One region of the Caballeronia sp. LjRoot31 genome, then DNA from elsewhere that is predicted to be linked to it. Evidence: predicted binding sites of a transcription regulator. Region 1 holds the regulator's gene; each other region holds the start of a gene.
What was found. The regulator FliA, encoded in region 1, starts transcription of late flagellar genes. The targets are predictions, from matches to a motif close to CTAAAGTTTNNNNNNNNNNNGCCGNTA.

Region 1 (4,635 bases):
GCGCCTTCTGCATCCCGCGCGATGGCTCGCCGTTCGTGCCGCAAGACGACGACGTGCCGGCGCTCCTGTCCGCGCTCTCCGCGCGCGCTTCCACTGAACTGCATGAGGTTCACTTTGGATAAGTTCGCGTCCGATCAGGCCGAAGGCTTGCGCCGTCTGCTGACACGCAACGGCTCCCGGGTCGTGGCGGTGTGCGGCGCCCCGGCAGGTGGATTGGGGGGCACCGGCAATACCTCGACGGTCGTCAACCTGGCTTCCGCCCTCGCCGCGCAAGGCAAGGATGTGCTGGTGATCGATGAGCGCCAGAACGCGTTGTCGGTGAGCCAGTTGGCGAAGGTGCCGCCCAACGGCGCACTGGGCGCGGTCTTGTCCGGCAAGCGTTTTTTGCAGGACGCCGTCACGCGCACGCCGTTTGGCTTTTCGGTGATCGCCGCGCCTCGCGACGAACGCATCAGCCAGGACGCCGCGCATTGCCGGGTGTTGCTCGACGGACCCGCCGATATCGTCCTGATCGATACCCAGCTCGATCGCAGCGGCGCGCTATCAAGCCTGGCCGTGCAAGCGCACGACTTCGTGATCGTGACCCGCGTGGCGCCGGTCGCGATCACCGAGGCGTATGCCTGCATCAAGCGTCTGCACTACGCGCATGCCATCGGACGGTTCCGGGTCGTCGTGAATCACGTGAAGAACGGCGCCGACGCACAAATCGCCTTCGATAACCTCGCGGACGTCGCCAGCCGCTATCTCTCGGTGCAACTCATGCCGGCGGGTTACGTGGCCGAAGATCCGCGCGTGACGCGAGCGCACGAGCTGTCGCGCTGCGCGGTGGAAGCTTTTCCGGCGACGGCCGCCGCCCGGGATTATCGGCAGATTGCCGCTGAATTGCAGTACTGGCCGATGCCACAAGCGTCGCAGTTTGAATGGCCCGTGCAGACCTTGTTTGCGGAAACGCAGCCTGGGTTGGAGTACTCGATCAACTCCGGCGCGGCACGCCGCACCGAAACGCCATTGATGCAGCTTGCGATGAGCAGCCCCGCGTCCGTGTGATGCCGCAGGAGAAGGAACAAGGTGAACGCGATGTATAACGCCCAGGGAAAACTGTCACAGGCCGAGGTCCTGACCCGCTACGCACCGCTGGTGCGCCGGCTCGGCCTGCAGCTCGTGGCGAAAATGCCGGCCAGCGTCGATCTGGACGACCTGATCCAGGCCGGCATGATCGGCTTGCTGGATGCCGCGAGCCGCTATAAAGAAGATCAGGGCGCGCAGTTCGAGACCTACGCCAGCCAGCGCATTCGCGGCGCGATGCTCGACGAACTGCGTGCCAACGACTGGCTGCCGCGCAGCATGCGCAAGACCTCGCGCGAGGTGGAATCGGCGGTGCACAAGGTCGAGCAGCATCTCGGCCGGTCGGCGAGCGAACAGGAAGTGGCTGAGCACCTGAACATGCCGCTCGTCGAATACCAGTCCATGCTGCAGGATCTGCATGGCAGCCAGTTGATCTATTACGAAGACTTCGATCGTTCTTCCGATGACGAGCCGTTTCTCGACCGTTATTGCGTCGATAAAGCCGACCCGCTCTCCGCGCTGCTCGACGGCAGCTTGCGCTCGGCGCTCGTTGAGGCCATCGATAAATTGCCCGAACGCGAAAAGCTGCTGATGAGCCTGTATTACGAGAAGGGGTTGAATCTGCGCGAGATTGGCGCCGTGATGGAAGTCAGCGAATCGCGTGTGTGCCAGTTGCACAGTCAGGCCGTCGCGCGTCTGCGGGCGAAGTTGCGGGAACAGGCGTGGTCGGGCGTGGAGGCTTGACGTCCAGCCGCTGAAGGCCGGTGAACGCAGATCAGGTTTCGAAATCCGCGCTTTCGGCGAACACCGTCTGACCTTTGCCGAGCGCCTTGGCGCGATACATCGCGCGATCAGCGGCGCGCATCAGCACGGCAATCTCCCTGTAGCCGGTGCTCAGGTCCGGCGAAATCACGCAAGCACCAATACTCGCCGATAGATTCACCACTCGGTCCTGCACCGACGTCATTTCCGCCAGCACCGCGTGTACGCCGTTTGCCACCGTTTGCACGGCATGGTTGCCGGTCACATGCCGCGCCAGTACGACGAATTCATCGCCGCCGAGACGCGCGACTGTGTCGGTGGCTCTTACCCTTCTTGCCAGCAGCGCCGAGAAAGTTTGCAGCACGACGTCGCCGACTTCGTGGCCGTAGGTATCGTTGACTTCCTTGAAGCCGTCGAGATCGATCAGCAGCAGCCCGGTCGCGCCTTCCTGTCCCGTCGATATCGCCATCACCGCCCGGCCGATAGTCTGCTCCAGCATGTAGCGGTTGCTCAACCCCGTGAGCGGATCGGTGCCGGCCTTGAGCGCGAGGTCGCGGTTCGCGCTGCCGAGGCGGCCGATCAGCACCGCGAGATAGACCGACGCCCCGAGCGCGCTCAGGCCAATCCCCAGCGCCGCGGACCGGTTGATCATCCACCAGGGCTGCAAGACGGACAACGCGACGATTCCCACCAGCGCCGTTCCACACGACAACGCCAGCGCGCGCTTGCCGTAGCGCCCGCCCGCACCGATCAGGAAGAGAAAGACGGCCCACAGCATGGGCAATGTTAGCGCCCCGCCTGCGCCGAGAACCACGGCGAGCAATGCCTGGTCAGCGACGGTCGTGAATGCGAGCCGCAGAGTCGACTGCCGCTGCATTTGGCTGATGATTAGCCGGGTCGCGACGCCGTAGATCAGATAGAGCGCGAGCGCATGGAAACTGGCGATAGCGGCGGGCGTTGGAACGGACCACGCCAGCGCGCCGTACACGGCCGTTGCGAGGCCGCCCAGTATGACTCGTAGCGTCGCCTGCTCTTTTTCCGGATCGAGATAGGGCAACCACACGTAACCACGCTGCCGGTGGAAGGGGTCATTCACCTGCCCCATTCTGAGTCTCCCTGATGACGATTCCCGAAGTGCTGATCGATGCCGCGTTTTCTGCAGTGACTGCGTAGTGCAGAATTGCAATCGTACTGCGTCGTTGAAAAGTGGCTGAAAACAGCGCGATTCGGCGAAATTCGTGGCGGATTAATGCTGAGTTCGTGTAATCGATATCGAATGAAGTAGTACGCATTCGGCGCGCCAGGGCGTTTTTGGCGGCTTGCGTTTCCCCCTGGGTTGTTTTCGAATTGTTATTTTGAGTCGATGTTTGAATCGTTATCTGCTACGTAGGTTTTTTTGACGCCCGATGCAACCCTTTGAACCCGCTTCTTCCACTGACGGCATGAATGCTGCCGATGACGCTCTCGCCGCGCCCAATGCCGCGTTGCTCGGCGAATGGCTGCCTGTGTGTAATAGCACCGATGTGCCCGCCGGGGAATCGCGAGGGTTTGTGGTGGCGGGCGAACGGCTGGTGGTCTGGCGCAACGCGTCGGAGACTGACGTTCCGGCAGCGCAGCCCGATATGTTTACCAATGCCCACGTCTGGCGCGATCTCTGTCCGCATCGCGGGGCGCAGTTGTCGTTGGGCTCGGTGACGGGCGGGGTGCTTGCATGCCCGTATCACGGCTGGCGCTACGACGCCGATGGCCAGTGCATCCATATTCCCGCCAATCCTTCCATACGCCCCGCGAAGCGCGCTTGCGCGCGGACTTATCGCGTGGAGGAGAAATACGGTGTTGTGTGGACGTGTCTCGGCGAGCCTTCGCGTCCGCTGGATTTCTTTCCGGAGTACGCAGAGTACGACATGCCCAGTGCGCGCCGGATCAATCTCGCGGCGCAAACGGTGCGTTCATCGGCGCCGCGCGTGGTCGAGAATTTCCTCGATATGGCGCACTTCCCGTTCGTGCATACCGGCATTCTCGGCGATGCATCGCACGCGGAAGTGCAGGATTACGAAGTGATTGAAACGGCGGGCGGGCTTGAGGCGCGGCAGTGTCGCTTCTGGCAACCTGCGGGTTTGCCGGGACAGGAGGGCGTGGATATTGACTATGTGTATCGCGTGAAACGGCCACTGGTGGCGAGTTTGTCGAAGGCGGCGCAGCACGGTGCGGGCGCGTTGCATCTGTTGCTGGTGGCGTCGCCCGTGAGTGAAACGGAGACGCGGGCGTGGCTGGTGTCCGTGTTCGAGGACGAATCCACGCACTCCGATCAGGCGTTATATGACTTCAATATGCAGATATTGATGCAGGACACGCCGATTGTGGAATCGCAATGGCCAAAGCGGTTGCCGCTCGATCCGCAGGCTGAGTTGCATCAGGTGTGTGACAGGTTGTCGGTGGGGTATCGGAAGTATTTGAGGGAGTGGGGGTGGGGGTATGGGACGGAGTTGAATGGGGGAGGCTAAACACCGTCCCCACTTTGCTCATGGACTACAGCGGAATTTGTTCGAATTTTCCACCGCTGTGCCTCCATGGCACTCGAAACGCCGCACCACCTTTTATTCTTCGGCTTTGACCGAGTATTGCCGGCCACCACTTCACCAGATTTTGTGCCTTGTCCCAGTGCTGGCGCTCTGTCCACTGCCGATGAAACACGAACGTTATCAGGCCGGAATCCCGCAGGGCCTTGCGCTCGATGTCGTTTTTACGAAAGGCATCCTGCGATAGAACAACCCAGCGCCCTTCCAATCGTGGTCCTTCGCGTCCGGT
Region 2 (4,635 bases), on a different contig from region 1:
TCCTGGCTGAGGTGAACGATCACGCGGTTCACCTTAGCGTGATGGATGCGCCATTTTTCTGGCATTTCCATCCTGACTCGGACGAAGTGTTCATCGTTCTCGAGGGGGTCTTGCTTGTTGAACTGGAAACCGCGCGATATGAGCTGAAGCCGGGCGAGATGTTGACCGTACCGGCCGGCGTCAGGCATCGGACCAGCCCTTTGACTCCGCGATCGGTGAATCTCACTGTCGAAAAAATGAACGCGGAAAGCGTACGCGTTTCCTGAGCGCTCGCGTAAAACGATGCAATTGGCGCAGGCAGTGGACCGGAAGATCGATGGGCGCAAGCACCCTCAGGCCCGCGAGACAATGCCGACGCATTCGGCATTACATCGTTTAAATAAAGACCTGCGCCATCGCAAATAAAAATTCCGTAAAGTCCTGAACGGCCTGCATATATATGCCGTAAAACGCGAATATTTACGGGATTTTTTCTTGTTATCAACCGACGAGCAATCCTACACTTCTGGCAACTGATGAGGCCGGAGGTGTCATGTCGAAGCAACGCACAGCAACGAAGAATCACACGCGTATCAGCTACGTTCATCGGGGCGTAGGCAGCGTAGTACTGAGGCGTTTTGATCCAGCGTGTGATTCGTTCGATGAGTTGACCCTGATGCTGCACCGCTCGTTTGCGCGGCTTGGCGGCATGGGGCTTAATTGCACATGCGTTGACCAGTCCGCGCTTGTTACCCGCGCGCGTGCCATGCGCGGCGACTGTTATGTCGCGGTATGCAACGGACGGCTGGTTGGAACCATGACGCTTTACGCACAGGATTGCGAGTCGTTATGCGGGTTTTATCGGCGGGATGATATTGCGAGCGTTCGCCAGTTCGGCGTCGATCCTGCCTATCAGAGCAGGGGGATCGGGAAGTCGTTATTGGCCTATGCGGATCACTGGGCCGCCATTCGCGGTTACGCTGAGCTTGCGCTGGATACACCGCAACCCGCTGCACATTTGATTGCGTTTTACCGGGGCCAGGGCTTCCGGATAGAAAACTTCGTCAGGTTCGCGGGCAAGCTGTACGACAGCGCGATTCTGAGCAAACCGCCAGTCGCTTTCCGCCACCTTGCCACGTGGTCGCGCCGTCTTGAACTGCCGCAAGCGAGGGTTGCTCACGCGGCATGACAGACAGGCCGCACTCATGCTTCGAGTGCGGCCTGTATCAAACCTTGCTTTGAAGGCTGCGTTGAAACCTGCGTTGAAACCTAAAAATCAGACCTTTACGACCGAGGCCTGATAGATCTCATCGACAGACGTTGCCAGCGTTGCGTCGAACTCGCTGTCGCTCATCGACTTCTTGAGTTCGTTGATCAACGCCCGGGAGAAGCTGGCGATCATGCCGTGATTCTTCGCGAGGCGCGTGCATGCGTCGGTCCGCGCGTAGCCGCCGGAGAGCGCCACCACGCGGACGACGGCCGGGTGCTCGATCAGCGGGCGATAGAGATCCGTCACGTCCGGGATGGTCAGCTTGATCATGACCTGGCTGCCATCGGGCAATGCCGCGAGGCCCTTGAGCAGCTCAGCCAGGAGGATGGTTTCCGCTGCCGCCTTGTCCGGGCTGTTGATCGACACCTCGGGTTCCAGGATTGGCACGAGACCGTGCGCCTGGATTTGCGCCGCGACTTCAAACTGCTGCTTGGCGATTGCCGCGATCCCTTCCTGCGACGCATGGTCGATAACCGAGCGCATCTTCGTGCCGAACACGCCCAGCTTGACCGCCCGCTCGAGCAGCGCGTCCAGCCCGGGGATCGGTTTCATCAGACGCACGCCGTTCGCTTCTGCTTCGAGCCCCTTGTCCACTTTCAGGAAAGGAACGACGCCACGGTCTTCCCACAGGAAGGCCGGAACGGACTTTCCTTCTGCCTGTCCGTCCATGGTGGCTTCGAAGAGAATGGCGCCGATGACCTTGTCACCGGTGAAGGCGGGTGCGGTCATGATGCGTACCCGCATCTCGTGCATCAGCTTGAACATCTCAGCGTCGCCGCTGTAGTCGCTCTCTGGAATTCCATACGCCCGCAGGGCGCCGGGGGTGGATCCGCCACTCTGGTCGAGGGCCGCGATAAACCCCGGTTTGTTACTCATTTGCGCCAGCATCTTGTCATTAGCCACGTACGTTTCTCCCTCTTAACTATCAAACACCGGACCAAGGATCTCTGGTCTGGACCATTGCTTTCGATGTAATAAGTGTACTGGATTGGTGGGTCAGCTTCGAAAACAAACAAACGACGATCGACCGCTTTACCCGATCGCACCGGGCAGGCGACTGCCGGATACGGCCGCCGAAACGGCGACGCGTCAGTTTACCCGTCTTCGATTCCCGCATAAGCGGTTGAATTTTCAGAAGTTCGTTCGCTTATGGTCGCGGCCCTCAAAGCCGCAAGTTTATTTCCATTTGCTGTTTTATCGCGATTTGTAAAAGCGAACTAACGGACGTCACAATTCAGTGCGACCGGTTGCATCGCTTAGACGCGCCCTACGCGAAACGCACGCAGGCGCGCGCCGATTTTACTTCGCCGGCTTTGGCCGCACTTCTTCAGATGGCGCGTTCATTCGATCCTGCTTGCTCACCGGACTGCGCTGAAAGGCTGGTCGCGAGACGGTCCTTGAGCCGCAAGAACGGTGCCTCAATCAAAAAGCGACTGAACGTTGCCGCCGTGAAAGCTTCGAGTATGCCGAGCAGGAACGCGTGGGTGATCGGCAGGTTCACGTTCGAAAAAGCGGCTGCGTCGGTACAAGCTGCGGCGGAAGCGGGTCCTTGTTACCGCCGCGGATCGCTTGTCGCGTCGGGCACTGACTGACTCGAGCCGCTTGGACATACGCGTGGAAATCTTTTTAAAGATTTGGAAAGAACCTGCGGGAGGCGCGCGTTGCTCGCCGTTTCACCCGTGGCGGAAGTGCGCAACCATGACTGCGTGAATACACGATGTCCAGCCCGGGCAACACGCGGCTGCCATGTCGCATCGCGCTTCCTGACGCTTGCCTCCAGCGGGCAGTCCACGGGCGGTTCTCATGCAGGCTCAAAAACAAACCTGACGTACGGAGCATTTTAATGTCGACGATTTCCAGCGCGTCCAGCGCTTCGAGCGTACCCACCTCGGCCAACGCCATCTCGACTGCCGCCGACACGACGGCTGCCGCCAACGCGGCCAGGGCATCGGCCGCGCAGTCCGTCATCAGCGGTTCGACGGGCAACGCGTCACTGGATGTGTCGTCGCTGGTCACGAGCCTCGTCAATGCGAAGGTGGCGGGCCAGACTGGCTCGCTGATCGCACGGCAGCGAAACGACAACACCAAACTCTCGGCGATCGGTGCTTTGCAGGCCGGGTTGTCGGCGTTGCAGGCGGGCATTGCGCCGCTGTCGAACGGTACTGCTCTTGGGCAGTTCACCGTGACTGCGGATGGCACGGGGCTGACGGCGAGCGGCAGCAGCGGCGCGGCGACGGGCAGCTATTCCATCGCGGTGACGCAAATTGCCAGCGCGCAGACGCTCTCGTCGGCCGCGTTCGGCGCAACAACCGCACTGGGCACCGGCACGATGAACGTCTCGGTCGGAGACAAGTCGATGAGCGTCGACATCACGTCGGCGAACAACACCGTGAGTGGCATTGCGAGCGCGATCAACTTGTCGTCGAGCAATCCCGGTGTCACGGCAACTGTCGTGAGCGGCACGGACGGCGCGCACTTGATCTTGCGTTCGTCGGCCACGGGTGCATCGAACACGATTGACGTTTCAGTGGGCACCGTGACCGACGATGCCGGGCTGTCCAGTCTCGGCGTAACATCCACGGCCGGTCCCAGCGCCGCGGACCCGTCGACCATTGCGTCGGTGTCGGCCGCCAGTCCGTGGACGCAGACCGAATCCGCCAAAGATGCCATGTTCGCCATCGACGGCACGGCTGGCACGAGTTCAGGCAACACGGTGACCACCGCGATCCAGGGTGTCACGCTGAACCTGACTGCGGCGGCCATTGGTGTGCCTGCCGGCACGCCGCAGACGCTGACCGTGGCACAGGACACTACGTCGGCATCGACCGCCATCAACAACTTCGTCGACCTCTATAACACCCTGGTCACGACCTATGGCCAGGTTGCCGGTTTCGACAGTTCGAAAGCCAAAGGCGCGCAAGGCGGCCCGTTGCTCGGCAACTCGATGTTCAACACGATCAAGAGCACGCTCGCAAGTATTATCAGCGGTGGCGTCAAGAACGGCAGCTCCAGCATCTCGCTCGGCGCAATCGGCATTGCTCTAAACAAGGACGGGACGCTTACCGCCGACAGTACGAAGATGGCCAGCGAACTGACGAGCAATCCGGAGGGAATGGCGGCCCTGTTCAATTCGACGACGGGCGTGGCCGCGAAGATGACAAAGAGCCTTAATGGATTCCTGGGAGAGGGCGGGCTGATTGCGAATAACCAGGACCCGCTCAACGCGGACCTCAAGGGCATCGGCACGCAGCAAGACACCCTGGCGAGCTACGCGGCCCAGTTGACTCAGCAGTACCAGGCGCAGTTCACCGCGCTTAACACGGTCATGGCGACGATGAACAAGAATTCGCAGTACCTGACGCAACTGTTCGGAGGCACCGACAGTG
Region 3 (4,635 bases), 3.8 Mb from region 1:
AACGGTTGCTTCAGTTCGGATGTTCCGCTCCCGACAGCGTGGCGACCAGTTCGGTCAGCATGTCGGGATCGAACGGTTTTTCCATCCAGCCCGTCGCGCCCACAGCGCGCGCCGATGCTTTGAACGGCTCGCCCGACTCGGTCGTCAGCACGAGGATCGGCGTGTTCGCATACGCGCGATGTCCGCGCAATTTCCCGATGAGCTCCAGGCCGCTCATGGCCGGCATGTTCTGGTCGGTGATCACGAGATCGAACTGTTCGGCGAGCGCTGCTTCGTAGGCTTCTGCGCCATCCATGGCCAACACCACGCGATACCCCGCCGCGACAAACGTCGCCGAGAGGATTTGCCGCATGGCAGCCGAGTCGTCGATAGCCAGAATGTTCTTGATCATGATGTGTGCCGCCCTCTGTCCGATGTTCTTGTCGTGCTCTCGTGAGCGTGTCTCATGGTGCTGCCGTCATGGTGTCGCTTTCATGGCCGGCAATGCCGGTGCCAGTGAGCCGAAGTTGGGCTTGACGTCAACCGGGCCGCCGGGGCCGCCCGCACTACTGGTAATCGTGGTCGCCGGCATGTCCTCGCGCGTCATGGACGCTTCCGACTTGTGGTTCAACACAAGGATGCTGATGCGCCGGTTCTCGGGATCGAAAGGATCCTGCTTGTTCAGGTTCTGCGTCGACGCCAGTCCAAGCACCCGCAACACCTTCGACTCGTCCATGCCGCCCGAGATCAGCTCGCGCCGCGACGCATTCGCGCGATCCGCCGACAGCTCCCAGTTGCTGTAACCCTTTTCGCCGCCCGCGTATTGCGTGGCGTCGGTGTGTCCCTGCACCACGATCCGGTTCGGCACGTCGTTCAGCGCCTTGCCGATCTCGCGCAGGATGTCGCGCATGTAGGGCTCCACGTTGTTGCTGGAGAGCGCGAACATCGGGCGCTTCTGGGTGTCGACGATCTCGATTCGCAGACCCTGTTGCGTCGAATCAATCCGGATCTGCTGCCTGAACTGGCGCAACACCGGGTTCGCTTCGATCGCGGACATCAGCTTGACCTGCAGGTCGTGCAGACGAGCCTGATCGCGCCGTTCGAGTTCGCCCTGCGCGGCCCTCAGCGTCTGCTCGTCGAGCCGGTCCACGCGCCGCGTACCGTCGCTCATGCGAGTCGTGCCCGGCTCGGGGCTTGAAATATCGCGCCCGCCGCCGTCGATAATGCTGGAGTCCATGCCCGTACGCTGCCCGCCCATGATCGCGTTCTTGAGCGGCATGTTGAAATACTCGGCAATCCCCTGGCGCTGCGTCGGCGACACCGCGCTCAGCAGCCACATCAACAGGAAGAACGCCATCATCGCCGTCATGAAGTCGGCGTAAGCCAGCTTCCAGGCGCCGCCGTAGTGCGGCTTCTTGTTCGATATGACGCGCTTGATGAAAATCGGACGATCTTTGTTGTTCGACATGGCTGGCTCCGGGCGCTCGGTCGCGAAAGGCGGTTACTTCGCCTTCACGCGGCGCACGTGTTCTTCCAGTTCGGAGAACGACGGACGCTCGGTGGAGAAGAGCACTTTGCGGCCGAACTCCACCGCGATAGCCGGTGCGTAGCCGTTCAGGCTCGCCAGGATCGTCACCTTGATGCACTGGAACATCTTCGTCGACTCCGCCACGCGCTGTTCCGCGACGCTCGCGAGCGGGCCGATCAATCCATAGGAAAGCAAGATGCCGAGAAACGTCCCGACCAGCGCCTGCGCGATCATCTCGCCAAGGATGGCCGGAGGCTGGTCGGCGGACGCCATGGTGTGGACCACGCCCATCACGGCCGCGACAATACCGAACGCGGGCATCGCGTCGCCTACCTTGTGCAGCGCCTGCGCCGGGCCGTCGCCTTCCGCGTGATGGGTCTCGATCTCCTCGTCCATGAGGCTCTCGATCTCGAACGCGTTCATGTTGCCGCCGACCATCAGACGCAAATAGTCGGTAAGGAATTCGACGATATGGCGATCCGCCAGGATTTTCGGGTACTGGCCGAAGATCGGGCTTTTAGCCGGGTCGTCGATATCGGACTCCAGCGTCAGCGTGCCCTCCTTGCGTGCTTTTGCGAGCAGCACGTAGAGCAGCGCCATCAACTCCATGTATACGTCCTTGTTGTACTTCGAACCCTTGAAGAGTGTCGGGATCACACGCAGCGTGGCTTTGATCGTCTTCATGCCGTTGCCGAGGATGAACGCGCCCAGGCCAGCGCCCGCGATCATCAGGATTTCAACGGGCTGGACCAATGCGCCAAGGTGACCGCCTTCCAGCGCATAACCGCCGAAAACGGACAACAGCGTCACTAGTGTTCCGATGAAAATCAGCACAATTGAACCCTCATGGTTGCATCGGCGAAACCGCCGTTAAGTGGTTTACGGCAAGTAGCTGGAAAACTTTGAAGGGAAATCGCGGATGGCGACGGCGTGGGCGAGCCTCAGGGATCGTCTTTATTGGCGGCGCGTCGAAACCTGTAAGGTGGTCGACTGGGGCGCCGGTGCAATTGCCTCGTTCGCCTGAGGGCGCGTCGCGAGCAAGAAATCGGGCAAAAATGCCGGTTTTTAGCTTACGAACCGGTAACAGATTGTAAGCAAGCATTAGTCCGATTGAAATGGACGAATACGTTTTCCGGGCCGGCTGCCTTGTTGTCTGATTAACGGCGGATCGCGGTAAATCTTCACGCGACGCACATTTGTTTTGACGGGTGAGGGATGGCACCGCCCGCTGGCGAGGTACAACCGGCGTGGCTGCACGGTGGCACACGCCTTGCTGCATCTGGCGTCCTGGGCAATGCATCTTGCACCGCGCAATTTAATGATGGCCGCGCAATCGCTTGCCGTATAAGGGCGTCGGCAATACGCCGAGCTTCGTAACGGCCGGTGTGTCGGCCTGTAACAAGGTTAAGCGTTTGAAAAATGACTCGTTGATACGGAGAGTCATCTTGATAATGGGTCGTAAGGGATAACCCGATTCATCCGGGTCTTATTTTCAGGGGCGGCAGCATTGGCGCTGGCCCGTCCGCAAGGCTTCACCGGTTTTCGTTTCGTTTTGGAGACTGCGCGTCGAAGCCCACACGAACAGGAGAGTCACGTTATGCGTATCGCACAAATTGCACCGCTGCACGAAGCGGTCCCCCCGAAGTTCTACGGCGGCACTGAGCGCGTCGTGTCGTATCTGACCGACGCGCTGGTTGATCTCGGCCATGACGTGACGCTGTTCGCAAGCGGCGACTCGCAGACCAAGGCGAAGCTGGAAGCCGCCTGGCCGCGCGCGTTGCGCCTTGATCCGTCCATCCGCGACTGGAATGCACCGCACGCGCTGCTGCTGGAGAACGTACGGCGCCGGGCGCATGAATTCGACGTGCTGCACTTCCACCTCGACTACATGCCGTTCTCGCTGTTCTCGCAAATGGACACGCCGTTTTTGACCACCCTCCATGGCCGGCTGGATCTGCCCGAACTGCAACCGGTGTTCAGCGCGTTTCCTGATGCATCGGTCATCTCGATCTCTGATTCACAACGCGTACCGCTTCCACAAGCAGGGTGGCTCAACACGATCTATCACGGACTGCCGGAAAAGCTGCTGACGCCGCAGACGCACAAGAAGCCGGAATACCTCGCGTTCCTGGGTCGTATCTGCCCGGAAAAGCGCGCCGATCTCGCCATCAAGATCGCCGCTCAAAGCGGTCTGCCGCTGAAGATCGCCGCCAAGGTGGACAAGGTCGACCAGGAATACTTCAAGAGCACGATCGAGCCGTTGCTGGCGGAGTCGAAGGCTAGCGTGGAATTCGTCGGCGAGATCAACGAGCAGCAAAAGCCGGAGTTCCTGTCGGGTGCCAAGGCGTTGCTGTTCCCGATCGACTGGTCAGAGCCGTTCGGCTTGGTAATGATCGAGGCCATGGCGTGCGGTACGCCGGTGATCGCGTTCAATCGCGGCTCGGTGCCGGAAGTGGTCGACCACGGCGTGACGGGCTTCATTTGCGAGGACGTGCAGGGTGCGGTCGGCGCACTTCAGCGCCTGGGCGAACTCTCACGTACCGAAATTCGTGCGCAGTTCGAACGCCGCTTCAGTGCAAAGACCATGGCGCTGAACTATGTCGAAAGCTATACCGCGTTGTTGCAGGCAGCCAAGCGCCCGGTATTGCGCCGAGTGGCGATCGGCTAAATTCCGGCTAACTCCGTCAGTCGCCCGGAGACCGGGCGACGCTCGGAAAAGCCTGGAATTGCGGCGCCCGCGTGACTGGAAACGATGGTTGCATCGTTATTCAACGGTTTATCGCAAAGCACAAAAAATCCGCCTTTTCGGGCGGATTTTTTTGTGCTCATTCATGCCAGCATTTACTTCTATTTTTGTCTGCACTATTCGATGCGCCCACCGCACTCCTTTAAGAGTGCGCCTGACTAATCAGGAAGCGCTCGCGATTCTTTCCCGCGATCCATTTCGGCGGTTTGCCGCGGCCGCTCCATGTGCTGCCGGACTTGGGATCCTGATAGATCGGCGGCAGCGGCTCCTTCTTGGGTGGCCGGCCTCGCCGGACCACCGACAATCCCAGGTCCTGGGCTGTGAGCCCGTATTCCACGATCTTGCGTCTGATATCCACCAGTACTGCTTCCAGCTCTGCGCG

Region 2: a site for FliA is predicted at 2,876-2,902, ahead of fliD (flagellar filament capping protein FliD). Genes of this name have one in related genera too.
Region 3: a site for FliA is predicted at 2,387-2,413, ahead of motA (flagellar motor stator protein MotA). Genes of this name have one in related genera too.

What each region holds. Positions count from the first base shown of each region.
Region 1 covers NZ_CAXURX020000001.1:4,011,676-4,016,310, forward strand. Annotated here, with positions in the region: gene flhF (flagellar biosynthesis protein FlhF) at 1-122, shown strand, start outside; gene ACSQ8V_RS17965 (MinD/ParA family protein) at 115-1,047, shown strand; gene ACSQ8V_RS17970 (RNA polymerase sigma factor FliA) at 1,078-1,809, shown strand; gene ACSQ8V_RS17975 (diguanylate cyclase) at 1,841-2,932, opposite strand; gene ACSQ8V_RS17980 (Rieske 2Fe-2S domain-containing protein) at 3,234-4,331, shown strand; partial or broken gene ACSQ8V_RS17985 (hypothetical protein) at 4,357-4,635, opposite strand, start outside.
Region 2 covers NZ_CAXURX020000002.1:2,203,206-2,207,840, reverse strand. Annotated here, with positions in the region: gene ACSQ8V_RS28180 (cupin domain-containing protein) at 1-266, shown strand, start outside; gene ACSQ8V_RS28175 (GNAT family N-acetyltransferase) at 533-1,168, shown strand; gene ACSQ8V_RS28170 (fructose bisphosphate aldolase) at 1,256-2,152, opposite strand; gene ACSQ8V_RS28165 (hypothetical protein) at 2,577-2,750, opposite strand; gene fliD (flagellar filament capping protein FliD) at 3,093-4,635, shown strand, end outside.
Region 3 covers NZ_CAXURX020000001.1:206,886-211,520, reverse strand. Annotated here, with positions in the region: gene ACSQ8V_RS00935 (response regulator) at 11-391, opposite strand; gene motB (flagellar motor protein MotB) at 458-1,447, opposite strand; gene motA (flagellar motor stator protein MotA) at 1,481-2,341, opposite strand; gene ACSQ8V_RS00920 (glycosyltransferase family 4 protein) at 3,105-4,175, shown strand; gene ACSQ8V_RS00915 (H-NS histone family protein) at 4,396-4,635, opposite strand, start outside.